2 regions of the Tepidibacillus sp. LV47 genome follow, and region 2 is predicted to be linked to the other one. Evidence: predicted binding sites of a transcription regulator. Region 2 holds the regulator's gene; the other holds the start of a gene.
The links. The regulator CtsR, encoded in region 2, represses protease genes until heat stress. The targets are predictions, from matches to a motif close to ATGGTCAATAAAGGTCAAACA.

Region 1: clpP (ATP-dependent Clp endopeptidase proteolytic subunit ClpP) is a predicted target of CtsR. The motif match lies at 4,876-4,896, and genes of this name have one in related genera.

The regions. Positions count from the first base shown of each region.
Region 1 covers NZ_JBLWIF010000002.1:343,038-352,997, reverse strand. Annotated here, with positions in the region: gene ACMW72_RS04850 (phosphoglycerate kinase) at 1-940, opposite strand, end outside; gene ACMW72_RS04845 (ArsJ-associated glyceraldehyde-3-phosphate dehydrogenase) at 1,032-2,036, opposite strand; gene ACMW72_RS04840 (sugar-binding transcriptional regulator) at 2,125-3,093, opposite strand; gene rpoN (RNA polymerase factor sigma-54) at 3,261-4,586, opposite strand; tRNA gene ACMW72_RS04830 (tRNA-Arg) at 4,657-4,735, shown strand; gene clpP (ATP-dependent Clp endopeptidase proteolytic subunit ClpP) at 4,962-5,561, shown strand; gene cysK (cysteine synthase A) at 5,680-6,600, opposite strand; gene ACMW72_RS04815 (HPr family phosphocarrier protein) at 6,843-7,100, opposite strand; gene whiA (DNA-binding protein WhiA) at 7,155-8,093, opposite strand; gene ACMW72_RS04805 (gluconeogenesis factor YvcK family protein) at 8,110-9,084, opposite strand; gene rapZ (RNase adapter RapZ) at 9,101-9,960, opposite strand, start outside.
Region 2 covers NZ_JBLWIF010000009.1:52,014-61,973, forward strand. Annotated here, with positions in the region: gene pssA (CDP-diacylglycerol--serine O-phosphatidyltransferase) at 169-882, opposite strand; gene ACMW72_RS10405 (phosphatidylserine decarboxylase family protein) at 875-1,513, opposite strand; gene disA (DNA integrity scanning diadenylate cyclase DisA) at 1,534-2,610, opposite strand; gene radA (DNA repair protein RadA) at 2,610-3,980, opposite strand; gene ACMW72_RS10420 (ATP-dependent Clp protease ATP-binding subunit) at 4,117-6,534, opposite strand; gene ACMW72_RS10425 (protein arginine kinase) at 6,555-7,622, opposite strand; gene ACMW72_RS10430 (UvrB/UvrC motif-containing protein) at 7,624-8,160, opposite strand; gene ACMW72_RS10435 (CtsR family transcriptional regulator) at 8,162-8,635, opposite strand; gene ACMW72_RS10440 (MgtC/SapB family protein) at 8,735-9,442, opposite strand; gene ACMW72_RS10445 (hypothetical protein) at 9,465-9,647, opposite strand; gene ACMW72_RS10450 (HAD hydrolase-like protein) at 9,655-9,780, opposite strand.

The DNA of each region.
Region 1 (9,960 bases), on a different contig from region 2:
TAACGAGTTTGGAATCTTGAATCACTTGGGAATATAACTCAATCGTTTTTGGACCAATATCAAGGGCTTGCCAATCTGCCGGAATTTCTGTAATATCGACGACTCTTTTATTTGCATTTTCCGAAAATTCATCCGCTACTACAACATCAACTGGCATTAAGAAACGAACATTGTTTGCTTTTGCTTTCTCCATAAAAGATTTGGCAAGTTCAATTTTATCTTCTTCAAGGAGTGATTGACCGATTTCATATCCTTTTGCTTTGACAAAAGTGTATGCCAATCCACCGCCAATAATTAAATTATCAACTTTTTCTAATAAATTTTCAATAACTCCGATTTTATCTTTCACCTTTGCCCCACCAATGATTGCAGTAAATGGGCGTTCAGGATTAGATAAAGCATTCCCTAGGATCTCGATTTCTTTTTGCATGAGAAAACCAGCAACTGCCGGGAGATAATGAGCGATCCCTTCTGTTGATGCGTGTGCACGATGAGCTGCTCCGAAAGCATCATTGACATAGACATCAGCTAATTCAGCAAAAGCTTTCGCCAATTCTGGATCGTTCTTTTCCTCACCTGGATAAAAACGTACATTTTCTAATAAAATGACATCTCCTTCATTCATTGCAGCAATCGCAGCTTTCACATTATCGCCAATCGCTTCATCTAATTTCTTCACTTCTTTCCCTAATAGCTCAGACAGTTTTTTGGCTACAAGGGTTAATCTCATTTCTTCTACGACTTTTCCCTTTGGCCTGCCTAAGTGACTTGCTAAGATTGCTTTTCCACCTTGCTCAATAATGTACTGAATGGTAGGCAAGGCTGCGCGAATCCGCGTGTCATCAGTAATCTGTCCATCTTGCATTGGCACATTGAAATCGACGCGGCAAAAAACTCTTTTTCCCTTTAAATCAATATCACGAACAGACTTCTTATTCATTCCCATCCCTCCTGAGTTTGCAAAATGATTGAAGAGGAGAATTTTCCTCTCCTCTTTTTCATAACAATTTATCATTATTCTCTTGTCGTTATTAAATTCCTTTTTTTGCAATGTAAGTTGCTAAGTCAACCACACGATTGGAATAACCCCATTCATTGTCATACCAAGATACCACTTTAACCATATGACCTTCCATAACCATTGTAGAAAGACCATCAATGCTGGAAGAATGGGGATCGTGATTATAATCAACAGATACTAATGGTTCTTCAGAATATTGAAGAATTCCTTTTAATTCACCTTCTGCTGCTCTCTTTAATGCGGCGTTTACTTCTTCAACAGTTACTTCTTTTTCCAGTTCTGCGACTAAATCAACAACAGAGACGTTTGGAGTCGGCACACGCATTGCAAATCCATTTAATTTTCCTTTTAGTTCTGGTAATACGAGAGAAACTGCTTTCGCTGCACCAGTGGTAGTTGGAATAATGGACATTGCGGCTGCTCGAGCACGACGGTAATCCTTATGCGGTAAATCAAGAATTTGTTGATCGTTTGTGTAGGAGTGAACAGTGGTCATCAAACCGCGTTTAATTCCAAAATTCTCATGAAGTACTTTTGCAAATGGTGCAAGACAGTTTGTCGTACAAGAAGCATTAGAGATAATATGATGCTTTTCAGGATCGTATTTGTCATGGTTTACACCCATTACGATGGTGATATCTTCATTTTTAGCTGGAGCAGAAATGATAACTTTTTTTGCACCTGCTTCTATATGTTTTCTAGCATCTTCAGCATTGGTAAAACGACCTGTAGATTCAACAACAATTTCTACTCCTAACTCTTTCCAAGGAAGATTTGCAGGATCTCTTTCAGCGGTTACTTTTACAAATTTTCCGTTTACGGTGAAGCCACCTTCTACAACCTCAACTTCTGCATCAAGTTTCCCATGAACGGAATCATATTTTAAAAGATGAGCCAACATGTTTGCATCGGTTAAGTCATTGACAGCAACCACTTCAATATCAGGATTGTTTAATGCGGCACGGAAAACATTTCTCCCGATACGACCAAAACCGTTAATACCAACCTTAACCATATTTATTCCTCCTTCTGATATTCATTGATTTTATATGAAAACTATACTCCAATAAAATCAATGGAAAGTATAGTTTCTTGGCAATGAATCATAAATGATTCAAAATCTCTCTGGCAGCTCCTTCGTCTGTCACCAACATTTGCTTGATATTATGACGGAGCACAGATAGGATCGCTAGCGCTTTGCTTTTTCCACCTGCAACGGCAATAATATGAGGGATATGGACCAAATCATCTAAAGTTAGTCCAATCGTATTCATCTTATAGACGATATTCCCATCTTGATCAAAGTAATAACCAAATGCCTCCCCTACTGCTTTTTTGTCTTCAAGAAGTTGCATAATCTCAGCGGGCATTCTTCTTCGAATCCCCATAATTTTAGCTTGACCAATTCCATGAACCACAATTCTTGCAGAACGAATCACAGCTAAAACTTCTTGTACGTGTTCTTCATTGATGAGGAAATGATACGTTTCCTCGCTTAGTTGATCGGGTACATGAAGCAATCGATAAGAACCACCCGTTTTTTTCGCCATAATCGAAACCAATGTATTGGCCAAGTATTCATGATTCTCACCAATTCCACCTCTGGCTGGAACAAACAATACCGAATGTAAATGAGGGTGTTCCGGCATCATTTCAGCAACCTCAGCAATAGTTGATCCGCCTGTTAAAGCAACGATGTCTTTCTCTTTCATATATTGTCTCATTAGATGTGCTGCCGCTCGGCCAAGTTCTTTTTTTACAAACGGGTCCGTATCTACATCTCCCGCTACGACAATCACTTTTTTTAATTGGAGTTTATTTTGCAATTCATTTTCTAAATCATTAAGACCAAATAATTTTCGAATATATGGAGAAACTTTATGTAAAACTTCAACTCCATCTTGGCTTAATTTCATGCCAAGATTATCTACTTCAATGAGACCTTGTTGCTTTAAAAAATCAACTTCAGAACGTAAGATTCGCTCGCTGATTCCAAGGGATTGAGACAAACTTCTTCTGCCTATCGGTTGCATCATCGAGACAAAATATAAAATTTTATAACGTTTTTTCATCACTTCTAAGAGATCAGGTACTAACTTTAATTGAAGTTGTAATAAATCCAATGTAAACGTCTCCTTGGTCTAAAATAGTCCCGCATTTACATATTATGTCCCACAGAGGGCAAAAAAAATTCATTTCTCATATTCATCATAGCGAGAAATGAAGCAAATAGCAACCCCTAATTATATCTTTTACGTTTAGATGAAGCTGGAATCCCTAGCTCCTCTCTATATTTTGCAACTGTTCTCCGTGATATTTCAATTCCTTGTTGTTGAAGAAGCTCCGTTAGCATTTGGTCAGAATAAGGTTTTCTTTTATCTTCTTTTTCAATCCATTCTTTCAGTTGTTTTTTTACTTCGTTAACAGAGGTAACTTCTCCGTTACTCGAAGTAATTCCATGACTAAAAAAGAATTTAAGTTCAAAGGTTCCTTTCGGTGTATGGATATACTTATTCGCAATTGCGCGACTTACCGTTGATTCATGAATTCCTGTTTTTTCCGCAATATCTTTTAATGTAAGCGGTTTTAATTGATTCGTTTGAAAAAAAACCTTTTGAGCCTCGATAATCTCTCTCGTCACTCTATAAAGAGTATCCCTTCTTCTTTCAATGCTTTTAATTAGCCATGTGGCTTGATTCCATTTGTCCATCACAAATTTCACTGCTTCCTTATCATCACGCCTTTGTTCAATCACTTGGGAATAATAAGGATTCATACGAAGACGGGGAATGAGTGTATCATTCACAATAATGATCAATTCTCCTTCGATTTCTTCTACAAAAATATCAGGTAAGATATAACGAGTTTCCCCTTTTGCAAAACCAAATGCTGGCCTTGGTTTTAATGTCGTTAATAAATCAGCAATTTGCTCAACTTCTTCAACTGATATTTTCATCCTTTGGGCAATTTTCGTATACCTTTTTTCCGCCAAATCGGCAAGATGATTTTTGACCACTTGAGCAGCCTTTTCGTCAAAGGGTTCCATCTGTTTTAGTTGAATGAGCAAAAATTCTTGTAAGTCTCTTGAACCAATGCCAATGGGATCAAAGGATTTTAGTAAAGTAAGCGTTTGCTCTACTTCTTCTTTTGACACCTTAAGTAACTCGGAAACTTCTTCTAATGACATGGTGAAATAACCCATTTCATTTAGATTCCCAATTAAAAAAGTTAAAATCCTAAACCTTTTGCTGTCTAAATTAGATAATCTTGCCTGTTGCAATAAATAATCTTCTAGGCTGTCTTCTTTTGCAGCAATTGTATCCCAGATGTTCCTTTCTTCATCCTTTAAATAGGTTAACGAGCCGATCCACCGGCTATTTTGATAAAGATAGCGAAATCGTTCCATTTCCTTATCATCGATTTCAAGGACTGGGTTTTCTACAATCTGTTCTTGAATATATTCAACCAGCTCAATCACTGGATATTGTAGTATTGTAATCGCTTGACGCAATTCTTTGGTCATGATGAGCTTTTGCGTTTGTTGTTGGTATAGTCCATATTCCATCAGCATGATATCACCTGATCCAAGGTTGATTTTTCTTTCTTTTGATTGTATAATAAGGGTTGTCGCAATTGCGCTCGTAGCTCAGTTGGATAGAGCACTGGCCTCCGGAGCCAGGTTTTGCGGGGGTTCGAGTCCCTCCGAGCGCGCCATTTTTTATCTAAAAATTACATTACGAATCATCAAAACAGAGCTTAAAACAGGCTCTTTTTTTTATTTAATCTAGCTAAGTTTGTAAGTTTATTTTATCAAAAAAAGGATAAAATAGTTATGGTAAATTTCCTCAATCTTATGTTTGACCTTTTTTGACCAATAAGGTATGATAATAATATAAAAAATAGTCTCATAAAAGAACCTTTAAAAGGAGGAGCTTATAGAATGAGTTATTATGTACCTTATGTTATTGAACAAACCAATCGCGGGGAACGGGCTTATGACATCTATTCAAGACTACTAAAAGACCGCATTATCTTTTTAGGTAGTGCCATTGATGATGCTGTAGCCAATTCTGTTGTTGCCCAATTATTATTCTTGGAATCAGAAAATCCTGATAAAGATATTTATCTATATATTAATTCTCCTGGTGGATCGATTACCGCTGGTATGGCTATCTATGATACCATGCAATTTATCAAAGCAGATGTATCTACGATTGCCATTGGAATGGCAGCCTCAATGGGGGCATTCCTCTTAGCGGCCGGTGCAAAAGGAAAACGTTATGCGTTGCCAAATAGTGAAATCATGATTCATCAACCTCTCGGTGGAACACAAGGTTCAGCAAGTGATATTGAAATCCATGCGAAACGTATCCTTGATATGAAAAAACGCTTAAATCAAATTCTAAGTGAACGAACTGGGCAACCCCTTGAGAAAATTGAAAGAGATACCGATCGAGATAATTTCCTTACTGCTGAAGAAGCAAAAGCATATGGACTCATTGATGAGATTATAACTTCCGCTCCAAAAGCGAAGAAATAACTGATTGGAAGAGTCCCCTATTGCCATAAAAATAGGTTTGTATATTCCAACACTTATGGAATATACAAACCTAACTTACAAGCCATCTCATGTTTTTTTTTCATTTTATTTGTTACTTTTATTCCTCGAATTGATAAAGAGGGGTACTAAGATAACGCTCTCCGGTACTTGGTGCGATCACCACCACATTTTTTCCTTTTCCTAAACGTTTCGCCACTTTTTTTGCTGCAAATACAGCTGCTCCAGTCGAAATCCCACCTAAAATCCCTTCGTTTCTCGCTAATTCTCTAGCTGTTGCAAACGCTTCTTCTGTTGTAACTTGAATGATTTCATCGTAGATTTTTGTATTTAATGTTTTTGGGATAAATCCTGGACCTAAGCCTTGTAACTTATGAGGCCCTGGTTTTCCTCCAGACAATACAGGTGAATCCTTAGGTTCTACCCCAATAATCTGAACTTGGGGAATACGTTCTCTTAAAACTTCACCTACTCCAGTAATCGTTCCCCCTGTACCGATCCCTGCTACAAAAGCGTCGATTTTTCCATCCATTTGCTCAAGGATTTCTTTTGCTGTGGTTAATCGATGTACTTTGGGGTTGGAAGGATTTTCAAATTGGCGCAGTAAAAAATACCCTTTCTCTTTTGCTAATTGTTCGGCCACTTTTACCGCTCCCGGCATTCCTTCTGCCCCTGGAGTTAAGATCAGTTCTGCTCCATAAGCGCGTAAAAGGTTTTTTCGCTCGTTGCTCATCGTTTCAGGCATAACAAATACAGCACGATATCCTTTAGCAGCAGCGACCATCGCTGCCCCAATCCCTGTATTCCCGCTCGTTGCTTCAATAATCGTATCTCCTGGTTTTAATTTTCCTTCTGATTCAGCATCCAGTATCATTTGCATGGCGATACGATCCTTTACACTTCCGCCAGGATTCATATACTCTAATTTTATGTAGATGTCTGCATGATTTTCATCATTACGTTGTAATTTGACGATTGGCGTTTCGCCAATCAATTCAACAATATGATTCGCTACTTTCATTTTCTCTATCTCCTTTTACTTATTTTTCCATTATACTATTAATCTCTTTCCCATCTGTCAATAATCCAATGTGCTAAAATGGCTTGCATGATTCTAACGCGCTCCGATACCTCGCAGCTTTCCATGAAAAAACAGTCGGAGGGAAGGCTCGCTCGCTAAAGTCGCGCTTACAAAATCATACAAGCCAAGCTTAGTGTTTGTATATTCCATAAGAGTTGGAATATACCAGCATTTCCAACATGTTATTCTTCTTTACTTAATAATTCTGTTAATTTTTCAACGGCTTGCTCTTCGTCACTACCTTCAGCAATAATCGTTATTTCTGCTCCATTATTAATGGCCAAACTCATAATTCCCATAATGCTTTTCGCATTTACTCTTTTGTCTTCTCTTTCAACAGTAATTTCCGAAGAATATCGATTTGCTTCTTGAACAAATAATGCAGCAGGTCGAGCCCGCAAACCCGTTTTTAGTTTCACAATAACTGTACTTTTGACCATCGTTACGTCCCCCTGTTTCATTCTTTTCGTTATTATACCATGACTTTAAAAAAATTACTGATGACTCCGTAATTTGTTCGCAATTTCGTCTAATTTTCTCAAGCGATGATTAATTCCTGATTTACTTACCTTTCCACTTGGAATGAGTTGACCTAATTCGGTAAGGTTTAATTCTGGATAACGCAATCTTAATTCTGCGATTTCTTTTAACTTAACTGGCAAATTCTCTAAACCAATTTCTTTATCGATTAATTTTATATTTTCAATCTGCCTCATGGCAGCTCCGATCGTTTTATTTAAATTCGCCGTTTCACAATTGACCAAACGATTTACAGAATTCCGCATATCTTTGACAATACGGACATCCTCAAATTTGAATAAAGCTTGATGTGCACCAATATTGCTAAGGAACTCCGTGATTTTTTCCCCTTCTTTAATATACATAAAATAACCTTTCTTACGTTCTGTCCATTTTGCATTTAAGCCAAATTCATTACATAAATTACAAAGATCGACGACATGGTTATAATCATTTGAGGAGATTTCTAAGTGATAGGAAGAACTTTCTGGATGATTGATGGAGCCTCCTGCTAAGAATGCGCCGCGAAGATAAGCCCTTTTACTATCCGTATCAGGAATAATACTCTTTTTAATCCCTGGGTAGAACGTAAACCCTTTTTCAGCAATCGCTAGTTCGTTTAAGATTTCTTCAATCTTAACCGGAATACGGACTAAATAAATATTGTTTTTCTTCAATCTCATCTTTTTTCGAACTAATAATTCTGCATGAATTTGAAAAAGGTCTTTGATCAGGGTATAGATTTTTCTAGCGATCGCCGCGTTTTCAGTCATGATTTCCAATTTGATTTGTTGGTTGCTGACTTGAACACTGCCATTCATTTTAACAATCGCAGATAGTTCAGCCAGTTTTGATTTCCGGTCTTCCCCAAAGACATAGGTGAGCTCTTTTTTTGTTTCGGAAGCAAAGGACATCAAGATCACCTCAATTCTATTTGCTTGCTTGCTTCCCTTCTCCCTCTAAAATCGTAAGAATTCGTTCGCTTAATTTATCAGCATTATGGCGGACATACTTTTTATATGTTAAAAATTGATCTGCCACAACCTGATACCCTTGAGATAAGAGAAGCTCTTTATTTGCTGTAACTGGTTCCGCCCCTTTATGCCGATAACGTTCAATAATTTCTTGAGAAATTTTTCCCTCGTGCACAATAACCACATCAATAAAGCGCTTTCCAACATGTTTTTCTACTGCCCTTACATGATCAATCGCTTGATAATGATCCGTTTCTCCAGGTTGGGTCATGACATTGCAAATAAAAATTTTCTTCCCTTTTGCGGATAAAATCGCATTTTGAATGCCTTTTACGAGAAGATTAGGAATAATGCTGGTATAAAGGCTACCTGGGCCAATTAAAATCCCGTCAGCTGTTAAAATCGCCTCAACCGCTTCATCCAATGGTTCAACATCGCGAGGTTCAATAAATACCTGTTGAATAGCTTTCCCCGTTTTTGGAATACTTGATTCTCCTTTTATTCTTGTGCCATCCGTATATTCAGCAATTAAAGAGACTTTCTGTAAGGTTGCAGGAAGGACTTTCCCTTTAACAGCTAAAACGCGGCTTAATTCTTTAATCGCAGAAAAAAAATCACCAGTTATATCCTGTAAAGCAGCTAGTAACAAGTTTCCCAAATTATGCCCTGCCAGCCCTTCCCCATGTTGAAAGCGGTATTGTAAAACTTTCTCCAACAAAGGTTCGGTATCGGCAAGGGAAACAAGGACATTACGAATATCTCCTGGAGGAAGCATATCTAGCTCATCTCGCAGTTTTCCTGAACTGCCACCATCATCAGAAACCGTTACAATCGCTGTGATATCCAGATTTTTTTTCTTTAACCCCCTTAAAATGGCAGATAACCCTGTTCCTCCTCCTATGGCTACAACCTTATATGGTTTCACTCTCATTGATTTGATCTCCTTATCATCGGTCTTTTTCAATATCACGATGTTGAACACTTACATTCCAGTCTTTTTCAAGTGAATGGGCAATATATTCTGCAATTGCAACAGAGCGATGCTTTCCCCCTGTACAGCCAATTGCAATGACGAGTTGACTTTTCCCTTCTTTTTGATATTTTGGTACAAGGAAATGAAGGAAATCCGTTAATTTAGTAATAAACTCTTGGGTTTCAGACCATTTCATCACATATTCATAAACAGGCTGATCTAAACCTGTTTGCGGACGCAATGAATCTACATAATGAGGATTTGCCAAAAAGCGAACATCAAAAACAAGATCCGCATCGATTGGGATTCCATACTTAAACCCAAAGGAAACCACATAAATGAATAAGCGATTTTTTTCTATTTCACCAAATCGAGCAATGATTTTTTCCCTTAATTGACTCGGTTTTAATGCACTTGTATCAATAAGATCACTTGCTTTTCCCTTTAATTCTTCAAGTAATTTCCTTTCTAAAATGATTCCTTCAATTGGCGATGAATTTGAAGATAAAGGATGTCTTCTTCTAGTTTCTTTATATCGACGAAGGAGTGTCTTATCATCTGCATCTAAAAAGAGAATTTGATAACGGATACCTTCAAGTTTATCAAGTGCCTTTAAAGCTTCTGATAAATTCTCAAAAAACTCTCGACCCCTTAAATCGATCACTAAGGCAACTTTATTGATTTTACCACCGGATTGAATCATTAAATCAACAAAGGTAGGAAGAAAGACAGGTGGTAAATTATCGACACAGAAAAAGCCAATATCCTCCAAACTTTGAATGGCAACTGTTTTTCCTGCACCTGACATTCCTGTAATAATAATTAAATGAATTG
Region 2 (9,960 bases):
GTTCTATAAGCTGCGACTTTCGTTAAGCGATTTCCTACCGAATGTTTATTCAAGAAAAAACGCGAGGGATCAGCGTTAGAACATACAAGCCATTATATGTTTGAAAAGAGAGCGTAAAAAAAAGGAGCAATTTCGCTGCCCCTTCAATTTATGAATGAAATCTTCATTTTATTCTACCTCAGATTCATAATCATCCTCTAAAAATGGATTTTTCCTTTTTCGAAAGATCGCCCTATGAACGCCAAGTAGTGCATAAATGACTAAGGGTAAGAAAACGACCTTAGGAAATTGAACAGGATATTTTTTGGCTAAGTAAACAACGATTAAGATGATAAATGGAGTTACAAAGTAAGCGGTTTTGGGAATTCCTACTTTTTTAAAATTAGGATATTTGATATTACTTACCATTAAATAAGATAAAAAAATCATCGCTAATGGCAACGCAATCGGTGGAAATACGTGATGGTATAGTGTCATTGTTGCAAGAACGCCACCAGCAGCAGTAATCGGTAACCCTGTAAAATAACCAGGTACGCCAGAGCTTACATTAAACCTTGCTAGTCTTAAAGCCCCAGCAATAGGAAAAAGAGCAGTGACTCCCCAACCTAAAGCCCCCATTTCATGTAAAGCGGCGACATACATAATAAATGCTGGTGCCACACCAAATGAAATCACATCCGATAATGAGTCTAACTCCTTGCCAAATTCGCTTTGGGTGTGAAGAAGCCTTGCAATTCTTCCATCCAGTCCATCTAACAACATTCCGATAATCACCATAATGGCCGCGTATTCAACGTTGTTATCAAACGCTAAAATAATCGAAATAATCCCCAAAAACAAGTTCCCAACAGTGAATAAACTGGGAAGAATACGGTTAATCATTTGCAAACCTCCCGATAATTGTTTTCCCTGCTTGTATTTTTTCTCCTTTTTTCACTAGAATCTCGGTTGAACAGGGAAGGTATATTTGGGTTCCTGAACTAAATTTAATCATTCCGATCTTTTCACCTTGGGTCAAATTTTGATCCATTTTTGTCCAATTTACGATTCTCCTTGCCATAATTCCTGCGATTTGCACAACGAGAACTTTCCTCTTCCCATTGGTGATGCCAATAAAATTCTTTTCATTGACCTCGTGACTTTCTGATTTTGTTGCCGAGATAAATTCCCCTTTCCGGTATTCAAGATAGTTAACCGTACCTGAAATGGGGCTGCGATTCACATGAACATCAAAAGGGCTCATAAATATACTTACCCGAATTGCTTCTTCTTGTAAATATTGAGGTTCAAAGACTTTCTCAATATTGGTGACTAATCCATCTGCTGGCGCCAAAACTAGTTTGTCATCGATTGTAATGGTTCTTTTGGGGTCTCTAAAAAAAAATAAGACATACAGAATAAGTCCAATTCCAATTACCGCTAACGCAGGATAAAGCAAGTATAAAATAACAGTAAAAATAAGTAATACTCCTAAAGTAGGCAATCCCTCTCTAATCAATACATGGTCTTTCATATGCTCACCTCTTCATCCAATCAAATGTGCCGATCAATAAATACTTGTTCTTGAATTCTTTTTAATCCTTCTTTAATCGCTCTAGCCCTTACTTCTCCAATACCGTCAACTTCATCTAATTCTTCAATCGTCGCCATTAATACTTGCGATAAATTCTCAAATTGTTCAACTAAATTATGAATAATCGCTGCGGGAAGTTTTGGAATTCTACTTAGAATACGATAACCTCTTGGATAAACAGGTTCCTCTTGTATATTTGTATTACTGGAATAACCTAATATGCGAACAATATGAGTGCTTTCTAATAATTCATCAGAGCTTAATTTTTTTAATTCCATTAATATTTTCTTGCTATCATCCTCTTTTCCCTTTTGGTAATCTTTGATGAGTAGATAGGCTTCATGATCAATATTGGCAACTAATTCTTCTAATTGCATACTAATTAAACGTCCTTCTGTTCCTAGTTCCTGGATATACATTTCAATTTCACTCTTTATCCGTTGTACCATTTCAATTCGTTGTATAACAGAGACCACATCGTTTAAGGTGACTAATTCTTCAAATTCCATCGCGGATAAATTGGTCAATGCCTGATCTAATACCGATTTATATTTTTCCAAGGTTTGAATCGCTTGATTGGCTTTTGTTAGAATCACACCAATATCTTTTAAGGAATAGCGATAATTTCCTTGATACAATGTAATAACATTTCTTCGTTGGGAAATGGAGATGACCAAATGGCCAGTTTGCTTTGCAACTCGTTCAGCAGTTCGATGCCTGATTCCCGTTTCCGAAGATGGAATCGAAGAATCAGGATTAAGATGGGTATTGGCATACAATATTTTTTTTAGGTCATCACTTATTATGATCGCTCCATCCATTTTTGCTAACTCATATAAATGAGCAGGAGTAAAATCGCAATTAATAGAAAATCCACCATCAACAAGTTCCATTACTTCATTACTATAACCAACAACGATTAAAGCTCCTGTTTTTGCTCTTAATACATTATCTAAACCCTCACGAAAGAAGGTTCCAGGAGCTACCAGCTTTAAAACATTCATAATAAATTCTTCTCTTTTTATATCCTTACTCATCACATATTTCCTCCCAAAGCAATTTCTAACGCTTCAGCAACGGTGTTAACCCCTATAATCTCAATCTCAGCTGGTAGATTCCACCCTTTTAAATTTTTGGCTGGTATGATCACACGTTTAAACCCTAATTTTTTGGCTTCTTTCACTCGTTGTTCGATTCGTGATACACCTCGAACTTCACCTGTTAAACCAATTTCGCCAATAAATACATCGTATGGATTGGTGGCTTGGTCACGAAAACTAGAAGCAATACTAATGGCTATCGCTAAATCAATGGCTGGTTCAGCTAGTTTCACACCACCTGCTACATTAACATACGCATCTTGATTTTGTAAAAACATACCAATCCTTTTTTCTAACACGGCCATAATTAGCGCTACCCTTTGTTGATCTACACCTGTTGCCATTCTTCGAGGGGTAACAAAACTTGTTGATGAGAGAAGAGCTTGAATTTCAACTAAAACGGGTCTTGTTCCTTCCATACTACTAACAACAGCAGAACCAGCAATACCGATTGGACGCTGTGACAAAAATAATTCTGATGGATTTTCAACTTCAACAAGACCATTTTCTTTCATTTCAAAGATTCCAATTTCATTAGTCGATCCAAAACGATTTTTGACACTACGAAGGACTCGATAAGTATGATGTCTTTCTCCTTCAAAATATAAAACTGTATCTACCATATGTTCCAATAATCTCGGACCAGCAATTTCCCCCTGTTTTGTTACATGTCCTACGATAAAAATTGCAATTCCATTGCTCTTTGCCAGTCTCATAAGATGTGCGGTAGACTCACGAACCTGTGCAACACTTCCAGGTGCTGAAGCAATTTGCGAATGATATATAGTTTGAATGGAGTCGATGATTACGACCTCGGGCTTAAGCTCTAATATTACGCTTTCAATTTGTTCTAGTTGATTCTCTGTAATCACGTAAAGTTGGTCAGAATGAATATTCAAACGCGTAGAGCGTAGTTTAATTTGTTTTACTGATTCCTCTCCTGAAACATACAATATGGAATGACCTTGTTTTGCAATGCTTTGAGAAGTCTGTAAAAGCAATGTGGATTTACCAATTCCCGGATCTCCGCCAACGAGAATTAGGGAACCAGGTACAATTCCTCCGCCTAATACACGATTTAATTCATGTATATTAGTATTTATTCTTAGCTCCTCTTCCATATTTATACGGGAAATGGGCTGTGGTTTATTTGATGATGAGATCGATAAGTGATTGGTTTTAGAATAATCGTTTTTCATTTCCTCGACCATACTGTTCCAAGATTGACAGCTGGGGCATTTACCTAACCACTTTGGACTCTCATATCCACACTCTTGGCAAACAAAACTTGACTTAACTCTTGCCACGATTCCACTTCCCTTTCTTTGTAAAAGCATTTAACATTCCATATTGAATAATCATATAATAAAGGTGAATAAATGAAAAGAATCTTTGCACAAAAAAATGAGCTCCACTTGGGAGCTCATTCATTTTATGCAATTCTTATTTCTTTACGACTAATTCACCGTTCTCTACATCAATCGTAACTTTATCCCCTTTTGTGATCGTTCCTTTTAATAATTCCTCTGATAGTTTATCTTCTATATGTTTTTGAATGGCTCGACGTAATGGACGAGCTCCAAAATTGGGATCATATCCTTCTTTTGCTAAGAAATCTTTTGCAGCTTCAGTTAATTCAAAGTCTACTCCAAATTCAATAAGTCTTTTTCTTAATTGTTCTGCAAGAAGTGTGGCGATTTGTTTAATATGTTCTTCGCTTAAAGAGTGGAAGACGATAATTTCATCCAAACGATTTAAAAACTCCGGGCGAAAAGTTCGTTTTAATTCTTCCATCACCCGTTCTTTCATATTATCATAATCTTGTTCCACTGTACGGGTTTTAAAACCAAGCCCAGTGTTTTTCTTAATCATTTCTGCGCCAACATTCGAGGTCATAATGATGATGGTATTGCGAAAATCAACCGTTCGTCCTTTCCCATCGGTTAAACGCCCATCTTCTAAAACCTGAAGTAATATATTAAATACTTCAGGGTGTGCTTTTTCAATCTCATCTAATAGTACAACAGAATATGGTTTCCTCCTTACTTTTTCCGTTAATTGCCCACCTTCTTCGTATCCTACATATCCTGGAGGTGCACCTATAAGGCGGGCTGTGGAATGTTTTTCCATATACTCGGACATATCAATCCGAATAATTGCATTCTCGTCACCAAACATTGCTTCTGCTAGAGCTCTAGCTAATTCGGTTTTCCCAACACCTGTTGGACCAAGGAAGATGAATGAACCAATAGGTCTTTTTGGATCTTTTAATCCTGCTCTAGCTCTGCGAATAGCTCTTGAAATCGCCTTAACTGCTTCTTCCTGACCAATGACCCGCTTATGAAGAATTTCTTCCATTTTAAGTAGACGTTCTGATTCTTCTTCGTTAATCTTGTTCACTGGAATTCCAGTCCAGCTAGATACGACTTGCGCGATATCTTCTACGGTTACTTCCGTATCTGTCCTACCTTGATGTTCTTTCCACTCATTTTTTGTTCTTTCTAATTCTTCTTTTAATTGTTGTTCTTTATCCCTTAATGCAGCTGCTTTCTCAAATTCTTGACTTTGAACAGCGGCTTCTTTTTCCTTTTTCACCTCAGCTAATTTTGCTTCTAATTCTTTTAAATTTGGTGGAACGGTGTAACTTACTAAGCGAACTTTTGATGCAGCTTCATCGATCAGGTCAATTGCTTTATCTGGAAGAAAACGATCGGTAATATAACGGTCAGATAAACGAACGGCTGCCTCAATCGCTTCATTTGTAATCTTTACTCGATGGTGGGCTTCGTATTTATCCCTTAATCCTTTTAAGATTTGAATGGTTTCCTCTACAGTAGGTTCATCAACCATGATTGGTTGGAAGCGGCGTTCTAAAGCAGCATCTTTTTCAATATATTTTCGATATTCATCCAAGGTTGTCGCCCCGATTGCTTGCAACTCACCTCGAGCCAATGCGGGTTTTAAGATATTGGATGCGTCAATTGCACCTTCAGCCCCGCCAGCACCGATTAATGTATGAAGCTCATCAATAAATAAGATGATATTTCCTGCTTGACGGATTTCTTCCATAATTTTTTTCAAACGGTCTTCAAATTCACCACGGTATTTGGTGCCTGCTACTAAAGTTCCCATATCAAGAGACATCACTCGTTTATCCCGAAGGGTCTCAGGGATTTCATTGTTTACGATTCTTTGCGCTAATCCTTCTGCTATTGCTGTTTTCCCTACTCCTGGTTCGCCGATTAAAACAGGATTATTTTTCGTTCTTCTACTTAATACTTGAATGACCCTTTCAATCTCTTTATCGCGACCGATAACTGGATCTAATCCCCCTTCTCTTGCAATAGCGGTAAGATCCCGTGCTAATTCGTCAAGAGTAGGTGTGTTATGATGAGTAGCATGGCTTTGATTGGATGAAACCACTTCACTATTTCCTAATAGTTGCAATACTTGTTGTCTAGCTTTATTTAGACTAACGCCTAAATTGTTTAATACTCTAGCAGCAACTCCCTCTCCTTCACGAATTAAACCTAAGAGGATATGTTCTGTGCCAACATAGGTATGCCCCAACTTTCTTGCCTCATCCATTGATAGTTCAATCACCTTTTTTGCCCTTGGCGTATAGGAAACACTAAGGGGCTTATCGGGACCTTTACCAATAAGTGCTTCTACTTCTTTTTGCACTTTTTCTAAGCTAATGTTAAGAGCTTGCAATGCCTTTGCTGCAATCCCTTCTCCTTCTTTTACAAGTCCTAACAAAATATGTTCAGTTCCAATATTATGATGTCCTAAGCGAACCGCTTCTTCTTGAGCCAATGCTAATACTTTTTGCGATCTTTCTGTAAAACGTCCAAACATCATTTTTAATCCACCTCCATCAATTACTTTAAATATTGACTTAGCTTTTGACGAATGATATCAGCTCTTTTTATATCCCTTTCAAAAGGAGTCATTTCTCCTGCATAATGTTGTAAAAAACCTGGTTGAGTAATGACCATTAACTCATTAAAGATTGTAGGGGGTAAACCATTAATCATTTTTAAATCAATACCTAAACGAACATCAGATAACCGCCCTGTTGCTTCTTTGGAATCAATGATTTTGGAATGGAGTAAGATACCATATGATCTTCCAACACGATCTTCAATTTGAACTTTAGAATCACGTAGTAAATGAGCTCTTGCTTGTTTCTCATGGTCAATCAGCTGCTTAACCACACCATAAAGGTTTTCAATTATATCTTCTTCACTTTGCCCTAAAGTTATTTGATTTGATATTTGGAATAAATTACCTAACGCTTCACTTCCTTCGCCATAGATTCCTCTTACTGTGAGACCTACCTGAGTAATAGCAGAAATCATACGATTCATTTGGCCGCTAATGACTAGTGCAGGAAGATGAAGCATCACCGAGGCTCGGATTCCTGTACCTACATTCGTAGGACAACTGGTTAAATATCCCCTTTTTTCATCAAAAGCATAATCTAATTTAGCTTCTAAAATGTCATCGATTCGACTTGCCATTTTCCACGCATCGTAGATTTGTAATCCTGGATATAAACATTGAATTCTGAGATGATCCTCTTCGTTAATCATGATGCTTATGGATTCATTTTCACTTAAGGCAACAGCACCTTTTCGCGATTCTTGAGCTAAGTTTGGGCTAATTAAATGTTTCTCAACTAAAACTCTTCGTTGAAGCTCTGTCAAATCTTCCATCTGTATCAGTTCAAAATGGCTGATTTGCTTCATTTCTTTTTGTTCTAATGCTTTCCTGACTTCTTCAACTACTGCGCTTGCTTGAGAATCTGTTGCTAAAGTAGGAAAAGGATAATTTCTGAGATTCCTCGCCAAGCGAACCCTGCTACTAATAACAATCTCAGATTCAGGACCTTCACCTTTCATCCATTCACTAAGCGCTTGATTAATAAACCGATTAAAACCCATCATCCTAACCTCTTTCTATAAGTTTAGATTCCAATTCTTTAATTTGATCTCTAAGTTTGGCTGCTTCCTCAAATTCTTCCTTTTGAACTTTTTGTTGTAATAGTTCTTTTAAGCGGCTAATTTCTTTTTTTATTTTTAAATTGTGACCAGAGCGGTGAGGGACTTTGCCAATGTGTTGACTATTTCCATGTATTCTGCGAAAAATGGGTTCTAATTGAGATTCAAAATGATGATAACAATCATGACAACCAAATTTTCCCGTTTTCTTAAATTGAGAAAAAGTCAAACCACAAGTTTGACAACGCAATTGTTCTAGTGATGTTGGATGATGATGCCCATTTATAATGGGATCAAAATTAAGTAATCCTGATAATAAATTGTTGAAAGAGAATTCAGGAGTATCGTAAGGGAAGTCATAAGGGAATATTTCACCTTTTTCTTTTGCACACTGTTCACACAAATGATATTCCGTCTTCTTTCCATTAATGATTTTGGTGTAATGAAGGGTAGCAGGCCGTTGATGACAATTCTCACAAAGCATTTTAATCCCCCTTTAATCGAGAAAATATGACTTTAATCATCGCTTTTAATATATTGGCACGTATTTGGTCACGAATGGGTAATGGCAAATCCAAAACCTCTCGTGACAAAATCGATTTAAATAAGAGAAACTCCTCTTGTGTCAATAATTCTTCATCTAAAAGACGAGAGATCAAATCATATGCAGTCGATTGAGAAATTTCTTCACCAATCGCTTTCATGAGAAAATCATAGAATGTTTGTTCGGTTGGGATATTTAATTTTTTAATTCGAATATATCCACCACCGCCCCTTTTACTTTCAACAACAAATCCTTTTTCTAATGAGAACCTTGTGTTTAAGACATAATTAATTTGCGAAGGAACACATTGAAACATTTCTGCCAGTTCACTTCTTTGGATCTCAATTTCTCCAGTTTCACTTGTTTTTATAAGATCTTTTATGAATTGTTCGATGATGTCTGAAATATTTCTCATAATGTCCTCCAAACAAAAAGACCATACTGACTTTGACTAACTTTGACCTTTAATTATATTATATATCTTTTTCTCCATTTTGCAATATTTTGCGTCAAACTATTCATTATTTTTACCATAATAAACCTCTTTCACTCCCTGGATTTGCTTAATGGTATCGATTACCAAGTGGATATTTTCGTTTTTAGGCATTCTTACTAAAAAATTAATACTAACACAGGGAGGTTCTCCGTCTTCTTTATCTTCATCATGCATCGTGACGCCTTTTACATTAATTTTTCTTTGCCCAAATATAGAAGCAATTTCTGCTAATTTTCCAGGGGTATCAATGACATTGACTCGAATCTCAACCAATTGTCGCTTTTTGATAATAAAGGTATCTAGTTTTGCCAAAATCATGAGACTAATGAGAACAAATAATGTCGTTAAAATACCTCCTAAATAAAAACCTGCGCCAATCGCTAAACCGATTCCTGAAACGACCCAAATCGTAGCTGCAGTTGTCAAACCTGTAACCGTAAAACCATGGCGTAAAATCGTTCCTGCTCCAAGAAAACCGATTCCACTTATTACTTGGGCAGGTAATCGCTGTGGATCTAAGCGCATATTATCTCCGGAATTATAATAATCTTGAAATCCATATATGGATAAAAGCATAATTAATGCTGACCCAAGGCTTACAAGTATATTCGTACGTAATCCTGCTGGGTGGTTATTTACCTCTCGTTCCAATCCAATAATTCCCCCCATTAGTCCTGCAAGAACTAAACGAAAAAGTATATGCAGATATTCGTTTGACCATGTCATTTTAATCACTCCTTTACAAAATCTAATGAATAGCATAAGGCAGTTGGTCAAATCTTTGTATTTTTATAACCGCTCCTATTAACTCTTGATCAACTGTAAAGTCAAAGGCACAGCCAATCGTCGGTAAATTGTTTAACGTTTCTTTGACTTCTGGATATAATGCACCAGCCCGTTTTTTTACTCCCTCTAATTCATTTTCGAACATATAACGATTAGCTTTTTTTGAGCTTTTTTTGGCAGGTTTCAAAAGTTTTTATAAACGAAGGGATTGCCAATTTTTCTGTCTGAAATAGTGTTCCATCAAAATCAAAAATGATTGCACGAATGCCTGTCACCACCGCATAACTGCTTCCTCTTATGAAAAAGCCACATTACATTTTATGTAATGTGGTTAGCTCCTAATCTTCTTGTCAGATTTTTTACTATATTTAATCTTTATATACCATATTTTTCATATTCAATCCAGAAAAAATAGTTCCTGATAGCAAAAAAAAAAGCCACCCAAAAGGTGGCCTTAT